DNA from 2 places in the Janthinobacterium sp. GMG2 genome. Region 2 is predicted to be linked to the other one. Evidence: predicted binding sites of a transcription regulator. Region 2 holds the regulator's gene; the other holds the start of a gene.
The links. Region 2 encodes FliA, which starts transcription of late flagellar genes. Its sites were predicted from a motif close to CTAAAGTTTNNNNNNNNNNNGCCGNTA; they were not measured.

Region 1 (14,616 bases), on a different contig from region 2:
GGCCCTCGTCATTTTGCGGACGGTTCTCCTCGCGCGGATCGACCATGCGCGCCGACGACACACGCCCATTCAGGCTACCCAGGTCATCGTGGCTGCCAGGCCCGAATACGCGGCAGCTGCCATGGTAGTTGGAATCGCTGCATAACTGCCAGTAGCCGTACTCGACGCGCGCGCTGCTGGCGCGGTCGTTGAAACCGATGTCGACCAGGTCGTCGCGGTCCGAATTCACGCCGGCCGACGCGCCACGCTGGCCGGCGTCGGCGTACAGCTCCAGCGCCGGGCGGCGTCCGCTACCGCTGCCCTGCCCGGCGCCGATTTCGCGCACGGATGAAATTTTATCGTTCATGCCCGGCATGGAGCGGTAGTCGCCCCGTTGCAGCGTCTTGCAATCGCCCTTGAAATCACCATGCGTGCACACTTCCCAGCTGCCCGATTCAACCTGGATGCTCGAGACGGTGTCATTGAAATTGACGCGCGACAGGTCGTCCGTCGTATCGCGCAAGACCACTACCCTTCCCTTGAAATTGTCATCGGTGTACAGGCGGATCTCGCCGGCCTGCGCCGCGAGATGGACAAACAGCGAACTGGCGCACAGCAGAGCAAAGGCGAACGGGCGATTCATGGGAAGGTCTCCGGTGGCGGCAAAGGCAAGTGATCGACATGACAACTGATGTCAGTGTAGCCATCCGTAGAAAAAACGGTGTAACAAAGTATGGGAAAAGCACAATAAATTGTTACCAAAAGCAATAGCCGGCCCTGCACGAACCGGTTATTGCGATTTGAGGTACTAGCTGACCCGCATCAGCGCACTTCGCGCACCGACGAGATGCGGTTGCTCATGCGCTCCAGGCTCGCGTACTCGCCCGGTTCCAAGGTGCGGCAGCGGCCACGGAAGCCCACGTCCTCGCACACTTCCCAATAGCCGGAGCGCACGCGCACGCTTTGCACCGTGTCGTTGAAGTCGCGCTCGCGCAAGTCGGCTGAAGCGTTGCGCACGCTCAAGCTGCGGCCGGCGAAATCGTCGCGCGTATAGAAGGTCAGTTCGCCGCCCAGCGAGCGCCCTGGCAAATGGCCGTGCTCGCGCTCGCGTTCCCAGCGGCCGTCCCGGTCGCGCCCACGGTCACGATCGCGGCCCGGATGACCATCCCAGCCGCCGCGCACTTCGCGCAGCGACGTGATCTTGTTGGCACGGTCGTCGAGCGACGGATACTCGCCCGCCTCAAGCAGGAAGCAATCGCCACGGAAATCGGCTTCCTCGCACGCTTCCCAGCGGCCCGAGCGCACGCGGATGCTTTGCGTCGTGTCGTTGAAACGGATGTCTTCCAGGTCGGCGACGGCATCGCGCACGGTCTGCGAGCGGCCGTGATAATCGTCGCGTGAATACAGGGTCAGTTCGCCGGCGCCGGCCAGTTCGGCCGTCATGGCGGCGCCCAGCAACAGGGCGCAGTTCAGGGTGTGTCTCAGCATGGTCTTGCTCCATAGTCAGGGTACTGCGGTTGACTATTTGGTCATTTTGCCAAATAGAGCGCGCAGTCTATCCGCGACTGGCCCATTTAGCTGTAACAAATGATTACCGCGCCCGAGCGCCCGGGGCGCCACGGCGGACAAGCACGGCGAATGCCGGTAGAATCTTGTGTTTAGTCAAGCTTTCCGCCCATGCCACACACTACCTCGTTCACCCTGCCCGCCATCCGCACTGAAGTCTCGTCGCTGTGGAAGCTGGCCTGGCCCATCCTGATCGGCCAGCTGGCCACCGTCGGCATGGGCGCGGCCGACGTGGCGATGACGGGCCATACGAATCCCGAGGAACTGGCGGCCGTGTCGCTGGGCGCGGCCATCTGGTCCATCGTGCTCGTCACGGTGAGCGGCATCATGATGGCGATCAATACCCTGGTGGCGCATGAAATCGGCGCCGCGCGTCACGACAAGGTGCCGCACATCGTGCGCCAGTCGCTGTGGAAGGCGCTGCTCGTGGGCCTGGTCGCCTGTCTGCTGACGAACATGGCGGCGCTCGTGTTCGACCATCTGATGCTCGAACCGGCCGTCGCAGCCAAGGCCAAGCTGTTCGTGCACATCATCAGCTGCGCGCTGCCGCCGTTCGCCGCCTACCGCGCGCTGTACGGCTACAGCACCAGCATCAACCAGACCAAGCCCGTGATGGTGATCGCGCTGGCCGCGCTGGCGCTGAACATTTTCGTCAACTACCTGCTGATCTACGGCCACTGGGGCATGCCGAAGCTCGGTGGCGTGGGCTGCGCCGTGGCCACCACCTGCTGCGTATGGATGATGCTGCTGGCCATGCTGGCCTGGATCAGGATCGCGCCCGCCTACCGCGCCACGTATCCATTCACGCACTGGGAATGGCCCGAGCTGTCGTCCATCGGCCCCATGCTGCGCCTGGGCCTGCCCATCGGCGTCACCTACTTTGCCGAAGTGAGCGCCTTTGGCGTCATCAGCCTGCTGGTCGCGCGCTTCGGCGTGATCCAGGTGTCGGCGCACCAGATTGCCCTGAATTTCTCGTCCGTCGTCTTCATGGTGCCGCTCACGTTCGGCATCGCGCTGGTCACGCGCGTGGGCCATGCCGTGGGCGAAGCCAATTTGCGCAAGGCCCGTTTCATTTCCTGGGTGGGCGTGGCCATGTCGCTGACGGCGGCCATCGTCTCGGCCGCCGTCATCACCCTCTTCCGCCACCAGATCGCGCAAGCCTACACGTCCGACCCGCAAGTGCAGGCGCTGTGCGCGCAGCTGCTGCTGTTCGCCGCCCTGTTCCAGCTGTCCGACGCGACGCAGGTGGCCACGTCCTGCGCCATCCGCGGCTACAAGGTGACGCGCCAGCCGATGCTGATCCAGCTGCTGGCCTTCTGGGGCTTCTCGCTGCCGATCGGCTATGTGCTGGGCCTCGCGCCGGCTGGCTTCATCTGGTCGCCGGCCGAGCCGATGGCCGCCGCCGGTTTCTGGATCGGCCTCGTCACGGGCTTGACGGTGGCCGCCGTGCTGTTGACCTGGTATCTGAACCGGCTGTCGCTGCAGCGCCTGCGCGCGGTGCCATAACTTTCAAGGAATTCGCCATGCCGCAGCCGCGCCCCTTCAGGCAAGTCGATGTGTTCAGCAAGGTGCCCTTCATGGGCAATCCGCTGGCCGTCGTGCTCGACGCCGACGGCCTCGATACCGCGCAGATGCAGGCCATCGCGCGCTGGACGGGCCTGTCGGAAACCACCTTCGTGCTGGCGCCGTGCGACCCGGCAGCCGACTACTGCGTGCGGATTTTTTCGCCCGAGATGGAATTCCCGTTCGCCGGCCACCCGACCCTGGGCACGGCGCACGCCCTGCTCGACTCGGGCATGCAGCCGAAAGGCGCGCGCATCGTGCAGGAATGCGGCGTCGGCCTCGTGCAGATCGAGCGGCAGGCGGGCGGCGGGCTGGCGTTCCAGGCGCCGCCGTGCACGGCGCGCGCGCTCAAACCCACTCTGCTGCCGCTGCTGCAAACCGGGCTGGGCGGCACGCCGGCCGCTGCCGGCACCGTCGTCGACATGGGCATCCGCTGGCTGTGCGTGTCGCTGGCAAGCGCCGCCGCCTGCCTGGCCGTGCGCGCCGATATCGCATCGCTGACGGCCTTGCTGGCCGCAGCCGGAGCGGACGGCCTGGCGCTATACGGCCCGCACGGCGCGGGTGGACCGGCCGACTACGAAGTGCGCGCGCTGCTCAGCGAACATGGCGCGCTGGTGGAAGACCCCGTCACGGGCAGCGCCAACGCCTGCATCGCGCACCTGCTGGCCGGTGGCGACTACACTGTCCGCCAGGGCACCTGCCTGCAGCGCGACGGCCGCGTGTCCGTCAGCTTCCGCGATGGCCACGCCTGGATAGGCGGCGCCTGCCTGAGCGTCGTCACGGGGTCGATATTGGCCTGAACCGGGCAAAGCGCCATCGAATGGATGGTGCCTGGATATTTTTCACGAAGGAAATACGGCCGGCATGCTCATATTCCGTGGCCGGGGCTATCGCATAAAGAGGCACGCTCTGGTATCGTCTTACGCTTAGGCAACGCTCAAGTTCGCCTATGCATGCAGTGCCCTTCATCCTTCCAACTACCGAGACATCCATGCGTTTTATTCTTTGTTTTCTGGCCGCGATGGCCAGCGTTCCCGCATCGGCTGAAAAGCTGACCCTGGAACGCATCCACGCCGATCCGGCGCTGGCCGGCCCCGGCGTGCGCAACCTGAAGGTCTCGCCCGATGGCGAGCGAGTCACATTCCTGCGCGGCCGCACCGACAACCAGTTCCAGCTCGACCTGTGGGAATTCAAGCTGAAAGACAAGAGCACGCACCGCCTGGTCGACTCGAAGGCGCTGGTGCCGAATGAAACGATTTCGCCCGAAGAGCAGGCGCGCCGCGAACGCGAGCGCACGGCCAGCCTGAACGGCATTCTCAGCTACAGCTGGTCGCCCGATGGCAAGCAGCTGCTGGTGCCGCTGGCCGGCAATCTGTACCTGGTCGACGCGGCCCGCCCTGACAAGGCGCGCCTGGTCGCCAAGGGCAATGTGCTCGACCCGAAAATCTCGCCGAAAGGCCGCTACGTCTCGTTCGTGCGCGACCAGAACATCTATGTGATCGACCTGAAGTCGGGCCAGGAACGCCAGCTGACCACCGATGGCAAGGGCACAATACGCAACGGCGAAGCCGAATTCGTGGCGCAGGAAGAAATGGGCCAGCGCACCGGCTACTACTGGGCCCCGGACGATTCCGCCATCGCCTACAAACGCTACGACGAAGCGCCGGTCCCCGTCGTGCGCCGCTTTGAAATCTTCGCCGACCGCACGGACGTCGTCGAACAGCGCTACCCTGCCGCCGGCGACCCGAACGTGCTGGTGCAGCTGCTGATCGTCTCGCCGGAAACGGGAGTGCAGCGCCAGGTGGACCTGGGCACGAACCCGGACATCTACCTGGTGCGCGCCGACTGGAGCGCGGACAGCAAGTCGCTCGTGTACCAGCGCCAGTCGCGCGACCAGAAGACCCTCGACCTGGTCGCCGTCGATGCCGGTACTTTGGCACAGCGCACCCTGCTGACGGAAACGTCGACAACCTGGGTCAGCATCCATGACGACCTGCGCTTCCTGTCGAACGGCACCTTCCTCTGGTCGTCCGAGCGCACGGGCCGCAACCACCTGTATTTGTACGACATGAGCGGCAAGCTGCTGCACCCGGTCACTTCCGGCGCATGGGGCATCGACAGCGTGCTGGCCGTGAACCAGAAGACGGGTAAAGTGTTCGTCGCGTCGAACCGCGACGCCGTGATCGACAAGCAAACTTACGCCCTGGCGCTCGACGGCAGCACGGCCGACAAGCCGCAGCGCGTGACGAAAGCCGATGGCTGGCACGACACGACGTTCTCGCGCAATGGCGAAGTCTTCGTCGATACGTATTCGGACCCCGCCACGCCGCCGCAGGTGAGCATCCGCCGCCCGGACGGCGCCATGGTGGGCTGGCTGGAAGAAAACGCGCTGAACGCGAGCCACCCGTACGCCAAATACAAGGCGGACCACCTGCCGACGGAATATGGCACCTTGAAGGCCAACGATGGCCAGACGCTGTATTACTCCATCGTCAAGCCGTCGAACTTCGACGCAAGCAAGCGCTACCCCGTCTACCTGTCGACGTATGGCGGCCCGCACTCGCAGCATGTGGCGCGCCGCTGGGGCAACAATTTCGACCAGTACATGGCGCAGCAGGGCTTCGTCGTCTTCCGCCTCGATAACCGCGGTTCATCGCGCCGCGAGCGCGCGTTCACGGACGCCATCTACCACAACCTGGGCGCAGCCGAAGTGGCCGATCAACTGGTCGGCATCGACTGGCTGGGCAAGCAAAGCTTCGTCGATGCCAAACGCATCGGCGTATTCGGCTGGAGCTATGGCGGCTTCATGACCCTGCGCCTGCTGTCGGCAGCGTCCGACAAGATCGCCATGGGCGTCTCGGTGGCGCCCGTGACCGACTGGTCGCTGTACGACACCCACTACACGGAGCAATTCCTCGGCATGCCGAAGGAAAACGTCGACGGCTACAAGGCCAGCACCGTGTTCGCCCACCTCGACGGCCTGAAGTCGCCGCTGCTGCTGGTGCACGGCATGGCCGACGACAACGTCTTGTTCAGCAACAGCACGCGCCTGATCGACGCGCTCGTGAACCGCGGCGTGCAGTTCGACCTGATGACGTATCCGGGCGCCAAGCACGGCATCTCGTCGCGCGCGGGCCAGCGCCACGTGTACAAGAAAATCGAGATGTTCTTCAAGCAGAACCTGGGCGTAGCGAAGTAAAGCGCGCCCGCAAATGAAAACCGCCGCCTGTCTCGCGACAGGCGGCGGTTTTTTTATGCGTGCGTCAGATTACGGTTTGCGCGTAACGGTTTCCACCGCATCCTTGACGTCGCCAACCTTCTTCTGCACTTTGCCTTCGACCTGGTTTGCCAGGCCCTTGGCTTGCTGTTCTTCGCTGCCGACGACCTTGCCAGCGGCTTCCTGGATTTTACCGCCGACTTCCTTCAGTTTACCTTCGACTTGATCTTTGTTCATGATAAATCCTCACTGTAGTTGGTACATCTGTTGTCCGGCGCCCGAAGGGCCGGTACTGCGGCTCACACGCCGTTGCAAACTGCTTGCTGCGTGTCGATGTGTCCATATTACGCTTGAGGTTGCAAAAACTATGTACGGTCCCTAACACATGCCAAAAATCAGCTAATTACGCGGAATCAGCCCGCTTTGCGCCATACCGTCGCCAGCCAAGGCTGCTGCTCGCGCGGCAAGCCGGGCGGGCGGTAGTACTGCTCGACCAGGCTGAAACCGGCCGCCTGCACGTATGCGGCCCACGTCGCTTCATCGTGATAGCTGCCGTAGCGCGCGCCGTTCCAGCCCTCCTGGTTCTGTCCGCGCGGATTCGAGCTGAACAGCACGCCGCCCCCCTTCAGGCTCGCGTGCAAAGCGCGCAGCACGCCGGGCAGAACGGCGCTGGGCACGTGGAACAGCACGGCATTCGCGAACACGCCGTCGAAGTGCGCGGCAGGCAAGTCGAGGTCGACGAAATCCTGCTGCCATACGGTGCAGCCGCTGTAGGCGCGCGCCATCTCGACGAAGCGGGCGCTGCCATCGACACCGGTGGCGTGGTGGCCCATGGCCGTGAACGCTTTCAGATCGCGGCCCGGGCCGCAACCGAGGTCGAGAATCTCCACAGGCGCCGGCTTGCCGATGGCATTAAGCAGCGCGCTGATGTTCTGGCTGACGTCGTGGTCGCGCGTGCCTTCGAAAAACTGCTCGGCGCTGGCGTCGTAATGGGCCAGGGTACGTTCGGTGATGGCGTGGATGGGGTCTTGCTGATCTTGCGGTGGGGTCGGCTTCATGGCGGTCCTGTCGATATGTTCCGCCATTTTACGGTGCCGGCGCGCTGTGCGCCGGCACCGTCACCATTTGCTACCAGACGCGCACGCGCTGCTCGGGCGCCAGGTACAGCTGCTGCCCCGGCTTGACGTCGAAGGCCGGGTACCAGGCGTCGAGGTTGCGCACGGTGGCGGCGCGGTATTGCGCCGGCGCATGGCCATCCGTGAGGATTTGCTGGCGCGCCGCTGCCTCGCGCGCCTTGCTGCGCCAGCTGACGCCGTAACCGATGAAGAAATCGCGGTCCGCGCCCGGCTGCGCCGGCTTGCCCTGCTGCGACAGGGTGAACGCGTCATGCGCGGCCGCCACGCCGGCCAAGTCGGCCAGGTTTTCGCTCAGGGTCAGCTGGCCATTCACAGCCAGGTCGGAAAACGGTTTGTAGGCCGCGAACTGCGCCACCAATTGCTTCGAGGCCGACTGGAAATGCGCCAGGTCGGCTGGCGTCCACCAGTCGCGCAGCTTGCCCTGGGCGTCGAACTGCGCGCCCTGGTCGTCAAAACTGTGGCTAATCTCGTGGCCGATGGTGGCGCCGATGCCGCCGTAGTTGGCCGCGTCGGACGCTGCCGGATCGAAGAACGGTGGCTGCAGGATGGCGGCCGGGAAGTTCAGCGCATTTTGCAGCGGCAGATTGACGGCGTTGACCAGCTGCGCCGGCATGGCCCAGGCCTTGCGGTCGGGAGACTGGCCCAGCTTGGCCAGCTCCTGCCGGTAATGGAACTGCTCCGCCCGCTGCACATTGCCCAGCGCATCGCCGCGCACGACGCGCAAGCCCGCATAATTTTCCCAGCGCTCCGGATAGCCGACGCCCACGTACAGGGTCTTGAGTTTTTCCTGCGCCTGCGCCTTGGTGGCGGGCGCCATCCAGTCGAGCTTGTCGATGCGGCGCGAGAAGGCGGCGACGATATTCGTCACCATCTCCTGCACGCGCGCTTTCGATTCAGGCGGGAAATAGCGTTCCACGTAGAGCTTGCCGACGGCGTCGCTCAAGGCCGCATTCGTCGCGGCCAGCGCGCGCTTGCTGCGCAGCGACTGCTGCGGCGTGCCGCTCAGGGCGCTGCCATAGAAAGCAAAGCGCTGGTCGGCGGCCGCCTTCGGCAAGGTCGTGCTGAAATGGTTGATCGCGTGGAAGGCCAGAAAATCCTTCCATGTGGCCAGCGGCACGCTAGCCACCAGGGCCGCGCTGCCCGTCATGGCCGTCGGATGCCAGACGATGAAATCCGTCTGCTGGCCCAGGCCGGCCGCCTGGAAGAAGGCTTTCCAGTCCAGGCCAGGCGCCTTGCTGGCGAAGTCGGCGGCGCGCCACGGATTATTGCCCTTGGCGACATCGGCCGAATCCTCGCGGCTGGCGTGACTGGCGGCAATTTGCTGCTCCAGCGCAAACACGCGCGCGGCCCGGGCCGGCGCATCGCTGTAGCCGGCCTGCTTGAGCATGGCGGCGATATGCGCCTGGTAGCCTGCGCGCAAGCCCTGCATGCGGGCGCTGTCGCTCAGGTAAAAGGCGCGGTCGGGCAAGCCCAGTCCGCCCTGCAGCAGATAGGCCACATTGCGCGTGGTGTCGTTCAAATCCTGCGCCACCCACAGGCCGAACAGGTTTTCCGTATAAAAATTGGTGGAATTGAGCGGGTCGACATCGGCGCGCAGGCTTTCGCCCAGCGCGCGGGCCAGTCCCGCCTGGTCGCGTATGCCATCGATCCTCTTCAGCAGCGGCTTGATCGGCGCCCAGCCCTTCGCTTCGATAGCCGCTTCGTCGATCCAGGAACGGTAAAAATCACTGACCTGGCGCGCGGAGGCATCGGTCTGTGGCGCCGCCGCCAGGCCTTCGACGAGGCCGATGATGCGCTCGTTGGTGGCGTTGGCGAGGATGGCGAACGAGCCCCAGCTGCTGCGGTCGGCGGGAATCTCCGTGTTGCGCAGCCAGTCGCCATTCACGTAGTCATAGAAATCGTCGCCGGGCAAGACAGCCGTGGGCGCCGCCATCGCCGCGGCGGGACTGGCGGCCGCCTCCTGGGCATGCGCGTGGACGGCGCCCCCGGCCAGCGCGATGCCGGACAGGGCCAGCACCATGGCGCGCTTGCGCCAGGGACCGGGGAAAGAGGAAGCGGCAGCAGTGGCAACGCGCATGGTGATCCTTTCAGGCAAAGTAACGACAGTAGTGTGCAAAATCATAACGCGTTTTGAGGCGCCGCAACACACTCCCCTACCACCACGACGCCAGCAGGCATGCGGCTTGGCGGGCGATGTCGGCAACAGCCAAGCAATCATCTAAATTATTTTCACTTTTTTTTCAAAAATACCCTCAAGTTCCCCTTGGACCTGCCGTTAATCTGGACAAGCGGTAATCCATTCACTAGTTACGGGTGTGCTCATGACCTCCAACGACGTTCTTTCGATGTATGAAAATATTGCAGGAATGACCAATAAAATGGTCGTGGCCGCACGTTCGAGCGACTGGGATGGCCTGGATACCCTGGAAAACCAGTGCGCCAGTGCCGCCAGCGCGACCATGACAGGCAAGGTGCCCGCTCTGGCCGGCGCCTCGCGCCTGCGCAAGATCGACTTGCTCAAGCAAATCCTGGCCAACGACCGCGAAATCCGCGCCATCACGGAACCATGGATGACGCAACTGCCGAACGCCATGCAGGGTTCGCGCGCACGCATGTAAAGCTTGCCGCGCCAGAAACGACAAAAGCACCCGCGGGTGCTTTTTTTACGTCTGCCGCCATGCCAGCGAGCGCGCCATCTGCGGCGCCCGGAAAACAAGGAGGGGGAATTGGGAAGGCGAGCCCCAGGTATCTCCTGGCGTCGCCTCGCTGCCGGTTGCATCCGGCGTTCGCGAGCACATCGTCGGCATCGCGAACCGCTTCCAGACCCAGGCGTTTATGCAACGCTACACCCGTTTGCCGCGCCACACTATCGTTGGTGACTGCGCCAGGCTGAGGCTGTTTTGTCGTAGAGCAAGTCCACTGAATTAATCATATCACCATCTTTAAGAAATAGGCAACGCGATTGGCCAGCGTTTCCATGTATTTTTTCAATATCTTTTTTTATATCAAATTTCGGCGCCGCCTTGCCATGTCTTTAACGCGAGAACGGCTCCGGTTCCGGCTCGGCCGCCCCTTCTTCCACGGCTTCCGTCAGCACGGGCACATCCTTCTTCTTGCGGCTAAACGGCTTGCGCAGCAAGACCCAGTACTTCGACGGCGCGCGCGACCCCGCCGCCTGCCTGCGCTTGCGCACGACATACACGATGACGGCCGTCAACAGCAGGAAGAGCAAGGTGCCGATACCGAGCCACAACAGACCGTTGCCGCCCGCCTTCTTGTCCTTGTCCGCGGCGGGCGCCGCGTGCAGTGGCTTGGGCTTGGCATGGGGCACTTCCGCCGCCACCGGTGCAGCGGCAGCCGGCAGTGCCAGCGCCTTTTGCAAGGCGCCGATCTTGCCCTCCAATTCGCCGAGCTTTGCATTGAGGGCCGTGTTTTTCTCATCCAGCGCCACGCACGCTTGCGCCTGCTCCATATCGGCTTGGGGCGCGCAAGCGGCCACGGGCGCCGTGGCGCGGCGCGGCGGTGCCGGGCGCTGCTGCACCGTAGCCGCCGGCGTGGGCGCGGCGGGCGGCGGCACGAACACGCGCGCCGGACGCACGAGGCCCTCGGCGCGCGCGCGGGCCGCCAGCGCGGCGGCGTCGGGCGACGGCGCCAAGGGAGCAGGACGTGGTAACGGCAACGGCGCTGGCACGGGCGCCGGAACGGCAGGCCGGACTGGCGCACTGACGGGGGCGGCGGCGGGCGGCGCCGGCGTCAGCCACAAGGTGCCCAGGCGCACGACGGCGCCGCTACCATTACCCAGCAATAAATACAGATGCACGTGGCCCGCCTGGATCGCTTGCCGCGTACTCACGCGCACATAGTGGCGCCCACCGCGTTCCAGCGGGCTGATCGTCAATGTCTGCAGGGCCGGGTCCATGCCGATGCCGCCACCGCGGTACACATCGGGCGAAGCCAGGCGCACGGCCACGCCGCTGGCTTCCTCGGGTGCCAGGGCCGTCAGTTCGATCTCGGCCAGCAGGGGCTGGCCCACATGCGACAGCACGGCCATCTCGCCCAGTTCGGCCGCGCCCGCCACAGGCGGCAAGGCCAGGCTGGCGGCGGCGCACGCGATCAAAGACCAACGGGGAAAGATGCTGCTCTGCATGGACTGATCGCTTTGATAACAGGATAGATAATCGGGACTCGCCTGCCTTTAACGGCAGGAAATCGCAAAAATATAGATGGGCCAAGGCAAAAATGATGCAATACGGCATCATCCTGTGCATTTTTGACGCCTGGAGTACACTCGATCCACCTCTATCGATGAAAGGGATGTCATGAGTAGCAGAATCGAACGCGACAGTTTCGGCCCGATCGACGTACCCGCCGACCGGCTGTGGGGAGCGCAAACGCAGCGCTCGCTCGAGCACTTCCATATCTCCACGGAAAAGATGCCGCCCGAACTGATCGCCGCCCTGGCCACCGTCAAACGCGCGGCCGCCCACGTCAACCTGGACCTGGGATTATTGGATGGCAAGAAAGCCGTTGCCATCACGCAGGCGGCCGACGAAGTACTGGCCGGCAAGCACGACGCGGAATTCCCGCTGGCCGTCTGGCAGACGGGCTCTGGCACGCAAAGCAATATGAACATGAACGAAGTGCTGGCCAACCGCGGCTCCGAGCTGATCGGCGGCTTGCGCGGCGCCGAGCGCCTGCTGCATCCGAACGACGACGTCAACCTGGGCCAGTCCTCGAACGACATCTTTCCGACCGCCATCCACGTGGCGGCCGCCCTGGCCGTCGCCAACACGGTCTTGCCACCGCTGCGCCAGCTGCGCGCCACCCTGGATGCGAAAGCGACGGAATTTGCCGACATCGTCAAGATCGGCCGCACCCATTTGCAGGATGCGACGCCACTGACCCTGGGGCAGGAATTTTCCGGCTACGTGGCGCAGCTGGACTTCGCCGAACACATCATCACGGCATCGCTGCCGCCGCTGCTGCAGCTGGCCGCCGGCGGCACGGCCGTCGGCACGGGCTTGAATGCCCACGTGGAATTTGCCGGCCGCATCGCGCAAGAACTGGCGCGCCTGACGGGCCAGCCATTCGAGACGGCCAGCAACAAGTTTGCCGCGCTGGCCGCCCACGACGCCCTCGTTGCCGCCCATGGCGCGCTGAAAACCCTGGCCACGGCCCTGATGAAAATCGCCAACGACGTGCGCTGGATGGCGTCCGGCCCCCGCTCCGGCCTCGGCGAAATCACGATCCCCGAAAACGAGCCGGGTAGCTCCATCATGCCGGGCAAGGTCAATCCCACCCAGTGCGAAGCGCTGACCATGCTGTGCTGCCAGGTGTTCGGCAATGACGTGGCCATCACGGTGGGCGGCGCCTCGGGCAATTTCGAGCTGAATGTCTTCAAGCCTTTGATTGCACACAACTTCCTGCAAAGCGCGCGCCTGTTGGGCGACGGCATGCGCAGCTTCGACGAGCATTGCGCGCACGGCATCGCGCCGAACCGCGAGCGCATCGCCGAACTGATGGAGCGTTCCTTGATGCTGGTCACGGCGCTGGCGCCGCACATCGGCTACGACAAGGCGGCGCAGATCGCCAAGCAGGCCCAGCACGAAGGCACGACCCTGAAGGAGGCGGCGCTGGCCTTGGGCTTTGTGACGGAAGAGCAATTCGGCGCGTGGATCGTGCCCCTGGAGATGACGCGGCCCAACAAAAGTTAAGGCTCAGCCTGCATTCTCCCTGGCTTCATGTAAACTATGACCTTAGTTGATGACGTCATCAAGTGTTGAAAACACATCATTGCAATAAGGGATACAATGCAAAAAGTAAGCTTTGATTTAACATCCGAATTCGTCGAGCTGAACCAGCTATTGAAGCTGGTCGGCTTGTGCGACAGTGGTGGCGCAGGCAAGGTCATGGTCGATAGCGGCGTGGTGAAGGTCGATGGCAAGAAGGAATTGCGCAAGACCGCCAAGATCCGCGCCGGCCAGGTCGTCAGCGTGGGCGATATCCGTATCACGGTCGTCGCTCCAGTCTGACCCCGGCATGGGGCGCGAAAGCGGCCCCATGCGTCCAGCCAGCACCCCGCCAGCCGGCTGCCTGCATCAAGCTGCAAACACGTCGTTATTGCCAGATAAAATATCGATTGCAGAAGGGGAGCGCCATGGACCATCCCGAACAAGGTACGCGCAGCCAGGAACGCCTGATCGGCGACTTGCGCCAGGTCATAGAAAACGCGGAAGAATTGCTGCGTAACACAGACAAATACACGAGCAGCCTGTACCAGAGCGCGCGCGCCAGATTGGAACTGGCCCTTGTCGCCGCCACGGCCGAGCTGGCCCGCTTTGAAGAAGAGCAAGTGACGCGCATGATGGACGCCACCCTGGCGGCGAATGCCCTGTACCGCGATCAGACGGGCGAAGCGCGCCTTCTGCGGGCTTTCGAATAAACCGTTACGCCGTCAACACCGCATGCGCCAGCCACTGGCGCAAGTGTGCGGCCAGGTCGAATGCCGGGTCCAGCGCGAATGCCGCATCGAGCGCGGCGCCAAACGTTTGACCTTGCCGTAAAGCCAGCAAGGCCGCATGCGCGGCCGCATCGAGTATCAGCACCTGCGCCTTCCAGCGTGTCCGGCAAACCAGCGCGTAGCTGGCCACCTGCATCTCTTGCGGAAACATCCCCTGCCCGTCTCCCTCCTGATGCGCCCACCACAGGGCCGCCACTTGCCAGTTCGATGCCAGCAAGGCGCAAGCGGGATGCAAGGTAAAACAGCGCGCTTCCAGTTGATCGGGATGCAGGGCGGCCAGCGCATCGGGCGCCAGGCCCTGCGCATCGGCCGCGTAATGGGCCAGGTGCACGGCCCATTCCAGGCGCGCCATGTCCGGCAGGTAGGGCAAGTCGGCCACAGGTGGAAAACTGGTCAGAAAATCGGCGAAACGCTCGCCAAACTGATTCAAATCAGCGCTATCGGATGGCATCTGCCGGCCATACGCGCACGCCAGGCCGCCAAAGAATGCCTCGCCCACCAGCGCCAGCACGACGGGATAGGCGTGGCCCAGGGTGCGGCGCCAGGTGGCGCTCAAGTTGCCGCGGTACAGTGAATAACGCTGCGGTACCGATTCTCCCGCGAACGATGGCAGGGTTGCCGCAGTATCGAGCAAG
Region 2 (14,616 bases):
ACGGGGCAAGCGCCTGAAGGAAACGGCCGATACCTTCTCCGGTTTGTACTGGACGGGCGCGAAAGCCGTGGAAATGGGCCTGGCCGACGATTTCGGCACGGTCGACAGCGTGGCGCGCGACGTCGTCAAGGCGGAAGACATCGTCGACTACACGCAGCATGAAGGCTTGCCGGAACGGGTGCTGAAAAAGTTTGGCGCCGCCATGGGCGCGGGCGCCATGAAGGCAGCCGTGCAGCAGTCACAACCGGCGTTGCGCTGAGGACATCACTCTTGGCTGGCAGGCAAGCCAATCGAGAATGATTTTCAATAAGGTGGTAAATTGGCTTGAAAATGGGGCTGCTTGGGCTATAGTGAAAGCGTAGTTCTTTTCAAGGAGGGGCGATATATCAACTATGTTGTCAGTACTAACTTGATTGGCAGGTCATGGAACTACTCGCCGCATCGCAGATGTGGTTTTGAGTGAATTTACATTCCTCACTAAAGTCCCGATGGGGCTTGGGAACGGCGGCGCAATGCCGCCGTTTCCTTTTGTGCGTCGTTCGTGCCGGACGGGTGAGTGTTGCTCGAGGTTGTAGCTGGGCGTGCTGGCAAGGCAGGCATGCGAGGGCGGGGCATGGCCGGTGGTCGGATGGGGGGCGCTCAGACGGCGCAGCCGTTGCAGTGCGCGGGCAGGGCGGTTGCCTGCCGGGACTGCGCTGCGCCGGCACTGGCGTTGGCGCCGGAACTGATCTCGGGCGCCGTGTCCACCATGACGGGCGCCGTCACGTTGTCGGTTTCCGCGTTTGCGTCCGCATCCGCGTGGGCAAAACCGCCGAGCTCCAGCCAGCACATGAAATGGCATTGCGCCTCGGCATGCCAATGCGTCTGGCTCGCTGGCGATGGCGTTGCGTCCGCATCCTGCGGCGCCGGGGCGCTGCTCCAGCGCGCCACGCCGAGTCTGACCTTGTGCATGGCCGCCTGTTCCGTAGCGATGCGCAGGCGCATGTCGGCGATGCTGCCTTGTAAGGCGATGGTATCGGTATGCTTCATACAATGTCCTTGTGAATCGTTGCTTGGTTATTATTCCTAAAGCTCGTTAGGCGGATTCCTAACGAAGTTTCAGTCTATCAATGCGATATTCCGAGCGCTTGATATTGCTCAAAGGAATTGGCCATTTATATCGAAATCTCACCTTGTACTTCAGCTCATCTGTGCATGCGCAAGGCTGGTGCGCCCTCGGCGGCCTTGCGCAGGCCGCGCGCGCGGCCGCTTCACGCTGCCAGCCGCTTCTGGTAAAGTCACGCCCATGAGTAAATTATCCCTAGACCGCATCCTGCAATCGCAGGGTTTTGGCACCCGTAAATATTGCCGTTCCCTCATCGAAGATGGCGATGTCGTCATCGATGGCGTCACCCAGACCAATTACCGCACCACCGTCGAGACCGAAGGCCTGGTGCTGCACGTGTTCGAAGAAGAGTGGGTCTACCGCGCGCACCTGTACCTGGCGCTGAACAAGCCCGCCAACTTCGAATGCTCGCGCAAGCCCAGCCATCATCCTGGCGTGCTGACCCTGCTGCCGGAGCAGTTCACCTGGCGCGAAGTCCAGCCCGTCGGCCGGCTCGACCACGATACGACCGGCATGCTGCTGATGTCCGACGATGGGCCGTTTATCCATGCACAATCGTCGCCGAAGCGCCACGTTCCCAAGATTTACCAGGCTACCACGCAAGAGCCCGTGACCGATGAACTGGTGGCCCTGTTGCTGGCCGGCGTGCAATTGCACGACGAGCCGGCCCCGCTGGCGGCCCTCGTCTGCGTCAAGCGCGGCGAACACCAGCTGGAAATCGTGCTCGAGCAGGGCAAGTACCACCAGGTCAAGCGCATGCTGGCCGCCGCCGGCAACCATTGCAGCGCGCTGCACCGTTCCGCCATCGGCAGCCTGACCCTGGAATCGCTGGGCATCGCCGAAGGCGAGTGGTGTTACCTGACTCCCGAGCAGGTCGCGCTGCTGGCGTAAATCCCTCCAGACCGTCAAAGCCGGGGATGTCCCGGCTTTTTGGCGTCTTTAGCCCCCTATTGCCTGCATTTGACGAAATTTCCCGCACATGAAATTAGCTACCCTGAACGATGGCACGCGCGATGGCCAGCTCGCTGTCGTCTCGCGCGACCTGAAAACGGCCCACCTGGCCGATGGCATCGCCTCGACCCTGCAAAAGGCGCTCGACGACTGGAGCTTCATCGCGCCCCAGCTCGACTTGCTGTACCAGACCATCAATAGCGGCCGCGGCCATCGCGCCTTCGAGTTCGACCCGGCCAACTGCATGGCGCCCTTGCCGCGCAGCAGCCTGCGGGTGGCGGGGGCGTCCTACCTGCAGCAGATCGAGCGGGCCTGCAAGGCGGCGGGACTTGAAGCGCCCGCCAATCTGCGCGATGCGCCAAGGATGTACCAGGGCGCCAGCGACGATTTCCTTGGCGCCCACGATGCCATCACCCTGGCGCACGAGCAGTGGGGCATCGATTACGAGGCCGGCATCGCCGCCATCACGGACGACGTGGCCATGGGCTCGACGCCGGACCAGGCCCACCTGAACATCAAGCTGTTGATGCTGGTCAACGACATCACCCTGCGCAACCTGGCGCCCGACGAACAGGCCAGCGGCTACGGCTTCCTGCAAGCGAAGCCGGCCATGGCTTGCTCGCCTGTCGCCATCACGCCCGACGAACTCGGTGACGCCTGGCGCGGCGGCAAGGTGCATTACGCCCTGCGCTGCAGCCTGAATGGCAAATTGACGGGCCAGCCGAACGCGGGCGCCGACATGGCGTTCAATTACCCGCAATTGCTCGCCCATCTGTGCCAGACGCGCAACGCGCGTGCCGGCAGCGTGGTCAGTGCGGGCGGCGTCGCCAACAAGGAAGTCAAGAAGGGATTTTCCAGTATCGTTGAGCGACGTAACCAGGAGATGATCGCCGATGGCGTCGCCAGCACGCCGTATCTGCTGTTTGGTGATGTTGTTCGCCTGGAAATGCTGGGTGACGACGGGAAATCCTTGTTTGGGGCGATCGAACAGACGGTGAAGCAGGCGGAAGCGCGGAAAAATCGTTAGTGACCCGAGAAAATGGCCATGACTGCGTTGCAGCCCCTCGCCGTACTATTCGTACTGTCTTCGGAGCTGCGCCTTGTCCTGACCATTTTTCGGTCCCCTCTGAAATGGGCGCCTGCGGCGCCTTTAATGTAGGCAAGGGAAAAGGAGGGCAATTGCCCCCCTTTTCCCTTGATGGCGTTGTGTTGATTGAACCGATAATGCTCCATGCCCAGTCCGTATTGCGCCTAGCCAGGCTGCAGGACTTCACCGGAGTTGATTGATGTCGGAAGACAGCGACGCAGAAAAGACCGAAGCCGCGTCACCGAAGCGCCTCGAGCAGGCGCGTGAGGAAGGCGACGTTCCGCGATCGCGTGAAGTGGCCACGTTTACGGTGCTGATGGCGTCCGGCTGCTGCCTGTGGTTTGCCGGCGACGCCATCGTGCGGCGGCTGACGGCCGTTATGGTTTCCGGGCTGACCCTGGACCGGGAGCAGATACTCAATCCCGACGCGATGATGTTGCGCATCGGCTATGACGTGGGTTCGGTCTTGCTGACCTGCCTGCCGTACGCCGCGGCCATCATGCTCGTCGCCCTGGCCTCGCCCGTGCTGGTGGGCGGCTGGCTGTTCAGCTCCAAGGCGTTTACTCCCAATTTTGGCAAGCTCAACCCGATTCGTGGCCTGGGCAATATGTTTTCAAAGAATGCGCTGGTGGAGCTGCTCAAGGCCATTGCCAAGACCCTCGTCGTTGGCGTCGTCGCCTGGATGGTGATGCAGCATCAAAAGGACGCCGTGCTGGGCCTGTCGGTGGAATCCTTGCGCGCCGGTTCGGCCCATCTGATCAGCCTGCTGATCACGGCCTTTTTGCTGATCGTCGGCGCCCTGGGCCTGATCGCCGCCATCGACGGTCCGTACCAGATGTGGCACTACGCTAACAAGATGAAAATGACCTTGCAGGAAGTCAAGCAAGAGTCGAAGGAGTCGGACGGCAATCCGCAGATCAAGGCGAAGATACGCCAGATGCAGCATGAAATGTCGCGCCGCCGCATGATGGCCGACGTGCCGACGGCCGACGTGGTGGTAACCAATCCTACGCACTACGCCGTGGCCTTGAAGTATGGCGAGAATTCGCGCGGCGCACCGCAGGTGGTGGCCAAGGGCATCGACGAAGTGGCGGCGAAGATCCGCGAACTGGCCGGCGAACACAAGGTCGCCATCCTCGAAGCGCCAGCGCTGGCGCGCGCGCTGTACAAGCACACGGACATCGGCGACGAGATTCCCGAGGCGCTGTATGGCGCCGTGGCCGAAGTGCTGGCCTACGTGTTCCAGCTGCGCAGCTACGGCAGCGGCCACGGCGAGCGCCCCGACAAGCCGAAAAAACTCGATGTCCCGCCCGAGCTCGACCCGCTCGACCCCGCATCGCAGACCAAACCCGCAGCAGACGCGGCAGACAAGAATAAAGGAAGCACACCATGAACGGCCTGACCATGCCAGCCTGGCTCAGCGGATTGAAAGGCAACGCCAGCAAGGGCCTCGCCGCGCCGATCATCATCATCATGCTGCTGGCGATGATGGTGCTGCCGCTGCCCGCCTTCATCCTCGACATCTTCTTCAGCTTCAATATCGCACTGTCCATCATCGTGCTGCTGACGGCGCTGTACACGGTCAAGCCGCTCGACTTCATGGCGTTCCCGACCATTTTGCTCGTGTCGACCATGCTGCGCCTGTCGCTGAACGTGGCGTCCACGCGCGTGGTGCTGACGGAAGGCCATACGGGCGCCGACGCGGCCGGTAAAGTGATTGAAGCGTTCGGTCACTTCCTGATCGGCGGCAACTTCACGGTCGGTATCGTGGTCTTCATTATTTTGACGATCATCAACTTTACCGTCGTGACCAAGGGTGCGGGGCGTATCGCCGAGGTGGGCGCCCGCTTCGCGCTGGACGCGATGCCTGGTAAACAGATGGCCATTGATGCCGACCTGAACGCCGGCCTGATCGGCGAAGACGAAGCGCGCCGCCGCCGCACGGAAGTGGCGCAGGAAGCGGAATTTTATGGCGCCATGGACGGTGCCAGCAAATACGTGCGCGGCGACGCCATCGCCGGCATCATGGTGACCGTCATCAATATCGTCGGCGGCTTGCTGGTGGGCTTGCTGCAGCACGACATGGGCTTTGCCGACGCACTCAAGAACTACACCTTGCTGGCCATCGGTGACGGCCTGGTGGCGCAGATTCCTTCGCTGATCATTTCCACGGCGGCCGGTATCGTCGTCTCGCGCGTGGCCAGCGAACAGGACATCGGCACCCAGCTGGTGGGCCAGCTGTTTGCGAAACCGCAAGTGCTGTATATTACCGCCGGCATCATCGGCGGCATGGGCTTGATCCCCGGCATGCCAAACATGGTCTTCATCCTGCTGGCCTCGCTGCTGGCCGGCTCCGCCTATTTGATCAGCAAGAAGCGCACGCAGGAAAAAGAAGCGGCCGAGAAACCGGCCGAAGCGCCGCAGGCGACCGTGGCGCCCGAGCAGGAAGAAGCCAGCTGGCAAGACATCATGCCCGTCGACACCCTGGGCCTGGAAGTGGGCTACCGCTTGATTCCCCTAGTCGACAAGACGCAGGGCGGCGAATTGCTCAAGCGTATCAAGGGCATCCGCAAGAAATTCGCCCAGGAAGTGGGCTTCCTGGCGCCGCCCGTGCATATCCGCGACAACCTGGAATTGAAGCCGTCCGCCTACCGCATCACCTTGAAGGGCGTGGAAGTGGGCGTGGGCGAAGCGTTCAACGGCCAGTTTCTGGCGATCAACCCCGGCATGGCCAGCGGCACCTTGCCGGGCCTGGCCACGAGCGACCCCGCTTTCGGCTTGCCGGCTACGTGGATCGACGCCAGCCTGCGCGACCAGGCCCAATCGATGGGCTACACGGTCGTCGATGCGGGCACCGTGGTGGCCACGCACTTGAACCATTTGATCACCTCGCATGCGTCCGAGCTGCTGGGCCGCGCGGAAGTGCAGTCGCTGCTCGACCACCTGGGCAAGGATGCGCCGCGCCTGGTGGAAGACCTGGTGCCGAAGATGCTGTCGCTGTCGGCCCTGCAAAAAGTGCTGCAGAACCTGCTGGCCGAGGGCGTGCACATCCGCGACATGCGCACCATCATCGAAACCCTGGCCGAGTACACGGTCAGCACGCAAGAACCGAACGAGCTGACGGCGCTGGTGCGCGTGTCCCTGGGCCGCGCCATCGTGCAGCAACTGTTCCCCGGCGCGGCCGAGCTGTCCGTGATGACGCTCGACAGCCGCCTGGAGCGCCTGCTGATGCAGGCGATGGGCAATGGCGGCGACGGCGCCGGCATCGAGCCGGGCCTGGCCGACACCATCGCCCACCAGGCGGGCCTGGCTGCCCAGCAGCAGGAAGCGCTGGGCCTGACGCCGGTGCTGCTGGTGCCGGCGCCGCTGCGCGCCCTGCTGTCGCGCTTCCTGCGCCGCGCCTTGCCGCAACTCAAAGTACTGTCGCATGCGGAAGTGCCGGAAACCAAGACGATCCGCGTCACGGCGCTGGTGGGTGCGCAGTAGTTATCTTCATTAGCATCGGGGTCAGACCCCCGCTAGCGTTAGCGCGGAGCTTTGCGTTAGCGTCAGTGGGGGTCTGACCCCAGCAGTTGCTTTTGGTCAAAAAAAACATCAATTTCCTCCCGGCAAACTGAATAACGGGTACTTTCCCGTCCTGTTCCTTCGATCGTTTCCTGCAAGCATCGCTAATAATGGAAACTGTCCGAGTGATCTGTGTCCATGTGGAAGACAGCACTCAAGCAACAGGAGTCGATGATGGTCACACAGTTCAGCCAATATTGCGCCACCCCCGCCTTGGGAGGCCGGTCATGAATGTGAAGAAATTTACGGGCGCCTCGTCGCGCGATGCGCTGCGCAAGGTGCGCGAAGCGCTGGGACCCGATGCCGTGATCCTGTCGAACCGCCAGGCCGATGGCGTGGTGGAAATCCTCGCGCTGGCCAATGACGATGCCGCTTCGCTGGCTTCGCCGCCGGCCGCGTCCGAAATGGCCCAGCCCCGTCCCCAGTTGCAGACCCAGTTCGCCACGCCGCAGCGTCCGGCCGCCCCGGCCCAGCGCCCGGCTGCGCCACGTCCTGCCGCGCCGCGCCAGGCTGCCTCCGAGCCAGTGGACATGGCCCGCATGCAGCAGATGATGGCCAGCGCGCTGGCGCACGTCAAAGAGAACGCCGCCGCCGAGATGAGCGGCATGATGAATGAAATCCGCGCCATGCGCGGCATGATGGAAACCCAGCTGGCGGAAATTTCGTGGGGCTCGACGCAGCAGCGCGAGCCGCAAAAAGCCGTCGTGCTGCGCGAAATGCTGGCCGCCGGCTTTTCCGCCAGCCTGGCGCGCTACCTGATCGACAAGCTGCCCGCCGGCCTCGACGGTGCGCAAAGCATGCGCTGGATCAAGACCGTCCTCAGCCGCAACCTGAACACGGTGGCCAATGAAGACGCCATGCTCGAGCAGGGCGGCGTGTTTGCCCTGGTCGGCCCGACCGGTGTCGGCAAGACCACCAGCACGGCCAAGCTGGCGGCCCGCTGCGTGATGCGCCACGGCCCGGAAAAGCTGGCCCTGATCACCACGGACGCCTATCGTATCGGCGCGCATGAGCAGCTGCGCATCTATGGCAAGATCCTCGGCGTGATGGTGCATTCCGTGAAAGATGAAGCGGATTTGCGCATCGCCTTGAAAGAATTGAAGAACAAGCACACGGTGCTGATCGATACGGTGGGCGTGAGCCAGCGCGACCAGATGGTGACGGAACAGGTGGCCATGCTGTCGGGCGCCGGCGCCGACGTGAAACGCCTGCTGTGCCTGAACTCCACGGCGACCCAGGAAACCCTCAACGAAGTGGTGCGCGCCTATCAGGGCAGCGGCCTGGCCGGCTGCATCATGACCAAGCTCGATGAAGCGGCGTCGATCGGCAACGTGCTCGACGTGGTGATCCGCCAGAAGCTGAACCTGTTCTATGTGTCGAACGGCCAGCGCGTGCCGGAAGACCTGTACCTGGCCGACCGTGGCTACCTGATCGACCGCGCCTTCAAGCTCAAGCGCGACTCGGCGGCCACGCAGTTTTCCGATGCCGAACTGCCGCTCCTGATGGCGCAGGCCGCCGCCCGCAACAATGAAGCGCGCGGGGTGCACCTTGGCTAATTTTGATTTCGACCAGGCTGAAGGCTTGCGCCGCATGCTGGCCGGCCCGCAGCCGCGCGTCATGACGTTCCTCTCGGCCACGCCGCAGGACGACAAGGGCGCCATGCTGGTTAACCTGGGTGCTTCGCTCGTCTATGGCGGCAATGACGTGCTGCTGCTCGACGCCAGCGGCGGCAGCGATGGTGTGGCCGCGCGCCTGGGACTGGCGCACGGCGCCAGCCTGCGCGACGTGGCGCGCCAGCAGTGCGGCTTGAACCAGGTCATCCACCAGGTGCCGCAAGGCTTTGGCGTGGCCAGCCTGGGCGCGCGCAACCATTTGATGGACAGCATGGACTATGCGGGCGAGGAGGAGTTGCGCCGCCTGGGCAAGACTTTCGACGTGCTGGCGCGCCGGAGCGGCATCGTGCTGGTCGACGGCGTCGTGGCAGACGAGGGCGCCTGTTTCCCCGTGCCCTTGATGGCGTCGTCCGATATCGTCGTGCAAGTCTCCACCAGCGCCACCTCGATCAAGGCGGCGTACTGCCTGATCAAGCGCCTGAGCCAGGAACTGGGACGCCGTCCGTTCGGTATTCTCGTCACCGGCGCTTCCGAATCCGAAGCAAAAGTGGTATACGATAATATGGCACAGGCGGCGAGCCGTTACCTGGCCGTGAAGCTGACGTCGATGGGTTCGGTGCCTGCCGATGAGTATCTGCACCGCGCGGCGCGCCTGGGCCGCAGCGTGGTCGATGCGTTTCCGCTGGCCGGCGCCTCGGTGGCGTTTCGCGGACTGGCCGAGCGGCTGGCCCGTTCGGCGGCGCCCGTGCTCGGCGGCACCTTGTACCAGACGGGGAGCCCGCACCAGTTCAGCGCCTGAAGCCAACCGTAGCACCAGATAAGATGAGAAAACAATAAGCAGCCTATGTACACGGTCAAAGGGAAATCGAACAAGGACTATTTGCTGACGGAGCATATTCCGCTGGTGAAGCGTCTGGCGCACCATATGAAGGCGAAATTGCCGCCTTCGGTCGAGGTCGATGACCTGATCCAGGCCGGCATGATCGGCCTGCTCGATGCCATCAGCCGCTATGAAGAGACGCATGGCGCGCAGTTCGAGACGTATGCCGTGCTGCGCATCCGCGGCGCCATGCTCGACGAATTGCGCACCAGCGACTGGCTGCCGCGCAGCATGCGCCAGAACATGCGCAAGATCGAAGAGGCGATGAGCACCTTGCAGCAGCGCCTCGGCCATCCACCGACAGAGTCGGAAGTGGCGAAACTGCTCAAGATGTCGCTGGCCGACTACCAGGAAATGCTGGGCGACGGCGGCGGCCACCAGCTCGTGTACTACGAAGACTTTCATGACCCGGACGGCAATGACAGCTTTCTCGACCGCCATTGCGTGGACGAGGACAGCGACCCCTTGCGTTCCCTGCTCGATACCGATTTCCGGCAATCCGTGATCGATGCCATCGACGCGCTGCCACCACGCGAGAAAATACTCATGGGCCTGTATTACGAAGAAGAGCTGAACCTGAAGGAGATCGGCGCGGTGATGGGCGTATCCGAATCGCGCGTCTCGCAGCTGCATACCCAGGCCGTCGCGCGCCTGCGCGCAACCTTGAGGGAGCAGGCGTGGACTGGTCCAGTGTAATCGGGCTGGCGCTGGCGCTGGCGGGCCTGTTGGTCGGCCAGGCACTGGAAGGCGGCAAGATGGCCTCCCTGCTGCAGCCGGCCGCCTTTGCCATCGTGGTCATCGGCACTTTCGGCGCCGTGCTGCTGCAAACGCGGCTGCGCACTTTCGTGCGCGGCCTGGAAATGCTGCGCTGGGTCTTCCTGCCGCCAGCCGACACGCGTGCCGCGCTGGCGCGCGACATCGGGCAATGGAGCTTGACGGCGCGCCGCGACGGCCCGCTGGCGCTCGAGCGCCTGATGGAAAACACGGCCGACCGCTTCAACGCCAAGGGCTTGCGGATGATCGTCGACGGCATCGCGCCGGACAAGCTGCGCCAGCTGCTCGACGTGGAAATCTCCGCCTACGAAATGGCCGAGCGCCAGGCCGTCAAGGTGTGGGAGTCGGCGGCCGGCTATTCGCCCACCATCGGTATTCTGGGCGCCGTGCTGGGCCTGATACACGTGATGGAAAACCTCACCGACCCAAGTAAATTAGGCGGCGGCATCGCTGTGGCGTTTGTCTCGACCATCTACGGCGTCGGCCTGGCCAACCTGCTGTTCCTGCCGGTGGCGAATAAACTCAAGGCCATCGTTTCGCGCCGCGTGCTGCAATACGAAATCACGGCCGCCGTGCTGTACGACATCGCCACGGGCGACCACACGCGCATCATCGAAGAGCGCGTTTCCAGCCTGCTGCACGAGCACTGACCATGATGCGGCGCGCGCGCAGGAAGTATGACGAGGAACCGGACAACCAGGACCGCTGGCTGATCTCGTACGCCGACTTCATCACCCTGCTGTTCGCGTTCTTTGTCGTCATGTACGCCATTTCGCAAGTCAACGAAGGCAAGTACCGCGTCTTCCAGAACGCCATCGGCCAGGCCTTCAGCCTGGAAAAGGGCGCGCCGCCCATCATCATGGAAGCGCCGCAAGCGATCCCGCTGCCGAATCCCGCCCTGAAACGCCGCACGGAAGCCATCCGCCGCGAGCGTGAACACATGACGCGCCTGGCGCAGGACTTGACGTCGACCTTGGCGCCGCTGGTCAAGGAAGGCAAGGTGCGGGTCACGCAGACGAGCCGCGGCGTGAGCGTGGAAATCAATGCCAGCGTGCTGTTCGACCCGGGCGCGGCGCGCCTGACGGCTGAGTCGGACCAGGCCCTGCGCGCCGTCGCCGTGCTGCTCAAGGACGATACGCACGACGTGCAGGTGGAAGGGCATACGGACGTGCAGCCGATCAGCAATTCCAACTTTGCCTCGAACTGGGAATTGTCGGCCGCGCGCGCCAGCGCCGTGGTGCGCCTGTTCATTGCCAGCGGCGTCAAGGCGTCGCGCCTGACGGCCGTCGGTCACGCCGACAATATCCCCGTGGCGCCCAATGAAACGGCGGAAGGGCGCGCGCGCAACCGCCGGGTCGCCGTGACGATCCTCTCGGGCATCCCGGAAACGGTGACGGAAGTGCCGACGGCGCCCGTGGCGCCGGCACCGGCACCTGCTCCGGCCAACTGACGGTCGTCAACTGCTGGCCGCCGCTTGGTACAATCGCGGCCTTCTTTCTTTTTATTTCTCCATCATGAAAAGCAGCTCCTTGGGCGGTCTCGTCTATTCCACTGAAACGGGCCGCATGTGTCCGGCCTGCCGCCAGCCGCTGGCGCAATGTGCGTGCAAGGCGCAAGCCAAGGCGGCGCCGGCGGGCGACGGCGTGGTGCGCGTGTCGCGCCAGACCAAGGGCCGCGGCGGCAAGAGCGTCACCGTGGTCAAGGGCTTGCCGCTGGACGCCATCGCGCTGGCCCTGCTGGGCAAGCAGCTGCGCACGCAGTGCGGCTCGGGCGGCACGGTCAAGGATGGCGTGATCGAAGTGCAGGGCGACCATGTCGACACCATTCTTGCCGCGCTGACCAGGCTGGGCCACCAGCCGAAAAAGGCGGGCGGCTAGCCGGGGCGCGTGCGTGCGGAGGCGTGCGGCCCGCTGCCGTGCGCCTGTGGTAACGTGCATTTCCTTTTATGCGCCACCTCATATGAATAACAAACTGACCGGTATCGCCATCGCCGCTGCCATCGCGGCAGTGCTGGCGGTCGTGTATTGGCCCGCGCCCGATGGCGGCGCACCGGACACTACCGCTACCGCTACCGCTGCCGCCAGCGGGCCGCCGGGGCGCAGCCTGGCATCGTATTTGAATATCGATGCCACCCCGGCCGCCGATGCCGCGCCTGTTGTCGTGTCCCTGGCGCAGCGGCTCGAGCGCCTGGCCTCCAGCGGCAAGCCGGAAGACGCGTATGCGGCCTATAACCTGATCGACGACTGCATCGTCTTCCAGCGCGAAAGCCGCTTGCCGGGGATGGAATTCGAGCTGGGACGCGAGATGACGGCGGAAGAAAAAGCAGCCCAGCAGCAGTTGTGCGCGGGCATGACGCAGCGCCAGCGCGAGGATCGCCTTGGCTACCTGGCCACTGCCGCGCAAGGCGGCGTGCCGGGCGCGGCCACCCTGTTCCTGTCGGAAGGTCCGTTCGGCGACCGCAGCGCGCTGCGCAACCGTCCCGACGATCCGCTGGTGCAGGCCTGGAAGCGGCAAGCGATCGCCCAGCTGACAACACAGGCGGACGCGGCGGAACTGACCAGCGTGTCGACCCTGATGATGGCCTATCTGCGCGATGGCGACGTGGTGCAGAAGGACGCGCCGCAAGCGTATGGCTACCTGCTGGCCCTGCGCATGGTCTACAACGACATCCTCACGCCAGGCACGACGAACCCTTACCAGGATGAATACTGGCACTGGCTGCAAAACGAGCTGACGCCGGAACAGCAGGCCGCCGCCCTCACCAAGGCGAATGGCATCGCCGCGAAATTCCGCCAGCATACGGGCCGGCCCGCGCACGGTTGAGTGCGTAGGCCTGCCCCTACGTGGGCTGGCCCGTGCAGAGGCCTGCCCGTGCGTGGAACCGCCGCGCCTGCCCCGTGTCTGCCAGCTACGGCAGTGCTTGCAGGCGCCCCGATGCCGGTCAGGCAGCCATCTTGCGGCGCCGTATGCTATACCCGATCAGGCCCAGTCCCGCCAGCAGCATGCCATAGGTTTCCGGTTCCGGTACGGCCGTGGTGATGGAAATGTCCAGCACGGAATCACGCACGCCGATGCCGCTTGCCACCAAGGTGTAGGTGCCAGGTCCCAGCAGGCCGTCGAAGGTCGAATGGGCAAACGCGCCCAGCACGCCGGTGAAGGTATCCGATTGCACCAGGTTATTGCTGGAGTCGAACAGGTCAATGTTGACGCCAGTCAGGCGGGGACCGAAGTCGTTGGCGCCCGTGACCAGCCAGGCCGCGTTGCCCGTGAACGACTGCACGCCGGCGCCGACCGTAAACGTGGTCGTTTGCAGCAGCGAGCCGCGCTCCGTCGTGAAGGTGTCGACGAACAAGGTGTCTTGCGCCAGCAGCGGCGTGGCCACCACGGCGGTCGATACGAGGTGGTTATAGAACACGGCTTGCGTTTCGGCCTGCGCGACCGGCGCCAGCAGGGTGCAGCCGAGCAGCAGCGCCGCGCCAGCCTTGCTTACTGAGAGAGAGTTCATATCATGCTCCTGTGTACTTGCGATTGAGGTGGTGTGCGTCGTGGCGCAGCGCAAAAGCGCAGGCTGGGGCGTGAAATGGATCAGCTATGCCTGCGGGAACGAAGTTCGTGTCGGCGAGGAAAGTCCCACCTGGAGATGTACGGCGTACGCCAGGGATTAGCATATAGTCATCACCTGTCTCAAGTTTGAGCATGCTCAAACGTGCGGCGTCAAAAAGGGCTTGTGTTGTTTCTGCGTGCGGTGTTGTGGGGGGATGCGGACGCGCTGGCACCGCCGCAGTCTCCCTGGAGGGAGCGACACGGCGATGATGTTCTCGATGGCAGCCGTATGGGTGCCGCTGCTCGGGACGGCGTCAGGCGTGCAGCAATGGCTTCTTGCTGGGGCGAAACGGGAAGACGCTTAGCCGATCACGACGCGCCGGCTGGCCGGGTTCGACATCGGTTGGCCACTGGGGCCGTAGAAATTGCCGCTTTGGGCCGTGGGGCGCATGGCGTTCAGGGCGCCTTGCGTGTGCAGCATGTGTTTGTTGACCAGCAGGCTGTTCAGCCGGTTCTGTTCCTTCGCTTCGCGCGTCGTCTCGAGCAGGGCTTTCCACAGGGGCGCCGCCTCGGCTTCGCTGGCGCTGACCAGCCAGTCTTCCATGCCCGCTTCGGCGGCGGTAAAACCTGCTGCCGCCAGCGCCTGGTGGCGTTGCGCCGCCAATTGGCTCAATTGTCCTACGAGTGCCGTCTTGCGCACCGTGAGCTCCGTGATTGCATCGATGTCAGCGGCAACCAGATGCCGCTGTTCTTCTTTCATCAATGCCAGCAATGTGGTCATGAGCTGTTGCTCGTCGCGCAGGCTGGAAAACGGAGTCACTGATTGCATGAGGGAACCTATCTATTTCGTGAGTGCAGCAAGTCCTTGACTGTGTCGAGGAGACCGTCCGCCACTTTTTCAGAGTTGACCTGGAACTGGCCGTCGGCGATCGCCAGCTTGATGCGTTCGACTTTTTTCGTGTCGAACACGGCGCCGCTGCCGGCAGTTGCACTGGCCGCTAATGCCTGTCCTTGTGGCGACAGGCGTACATTGTCCGACGTCGTCGGTGTTGCCTGGGCTTTCTCGGCATTCCGGGCGCCGGAGGTGCTCGCGGGCGCC

Region 1: the regulator FliA is predicted to act here: its motif matches at 9,713-9,739, upstream of SKZ59_RS17260 (flagellar protein FliT).

The regions. Positions count from the first base shown of each region.
Region 1 is NZ_JAXAWA010000004.1:332,792-347,407, reverse strand. Features, by position in the region: gene SKZ59_RS17300 (beta/gamma crystallin-related protein) at 1-622, opposite strand, end outside; gene SKZ59_RS17295 (beta/gamma crystallin family protein) at 802-1,467, opposite strand; gene SKZ59_RS17290 (MATE family efflux transporter) at 1,657-3,051, shown strand; gene SKZ59_RS17285 (PhzF family phenazine biosynthesis protein) at 3,069-3,908, shown strand; gene SKZ59_RS17280 (S9 family peptidase) at 4,100-6,307, shown strand; gene SKZ59_RS17275 (CsbD family protein) at 6,377-6,562, opposite strand; gene SKZ59_RS17270 (class I SAM-dependent methyltransferase) at 6,739-7,383, opposite strand; gene SKZ59_RS17265 (M13 family metallopeptidase) at 7,454-9,538, opposite strand; gene SKZ59_RS17260 (flagellar protein FliT) at 9,828-10,079, shown strand; gene SKZ59_RS17255 (hypothetical protein) at 10,496-11,608, opposite strand; gene fumC (class II fumarate hydratase) at 11,781-13,175, shown strand; gene SKZ59_RS17245 (RNA-binding S4 domain-containing protein) at 13,272-13,493, shown strand; gene SKZ59_RS17240 (hypothetical protein) at 13,619-13,903, shown strand; gene SKZ59_RS17235 (DUF692 family multinuclear iron-containing protein) at 13,908-14,616, opposite strand, start outside.
Region 2 is NZ_JAXAWA010000001.1:974,429-989,044, forward strand. Features, by position in the region: gene SKZ59_RS04370 (S49 family peptidase) at 1-259, shown strand, start outside; gene SKZ59_RS04375 (hypothetical protein) at 640-1,029, opposite strand; gene SKZ59_RS04380 (16S rRNA pseudouridine(516) synthase) at 1,286-1,996, shown strand; gene SKZ59_RS04385 (fumarylacetoacetate hydrolase family protein) at 2,085-3,083, shown strand; gene flhB (flagellar biosynthesis protein FlhB) at 3,343-4,536, shown strand; gene flhA (flagellar biosynthesis protein FlhA) at 4,533-6,629, shown strand; gene flhF (flagellar biosynthesis protein FlhF) at 6,935-8,263, shown strand; gene SKZ59_RS04405 (MinD/ParA family protein) at 8,256-9,119, shown strand; gene SKZ59_RS04410 (RNA polymerase sigma factor FliA) at 9,165-9,896, shown strand; gene SKZ59_RS04415 (flagellar motor protein) at 9,878-10,624, shown strand; gene motD (flagellar motor protein MotD) at 10,630-11,424, shown strand; gene SKZ59_RS04425 (translation initiation factor Sui1) at 11,489-11,851, shown strand; gene SKZ59_RS04430 (hypothetical protein) at 11,934-12,797, shown strand; gene SKZ59_RS04435 (FxDxF family PEP-CTERM protein) at 12,916-13,479, opposite strand; gene SKZ59_RS04440 (flagella synthesis protein FlgN) at 13,879-14,346, opposite strand; gene flgM (flagellar biosynthesis anti-sigma factor FlgM) at 14,355-14,616, opposite strand, start outside.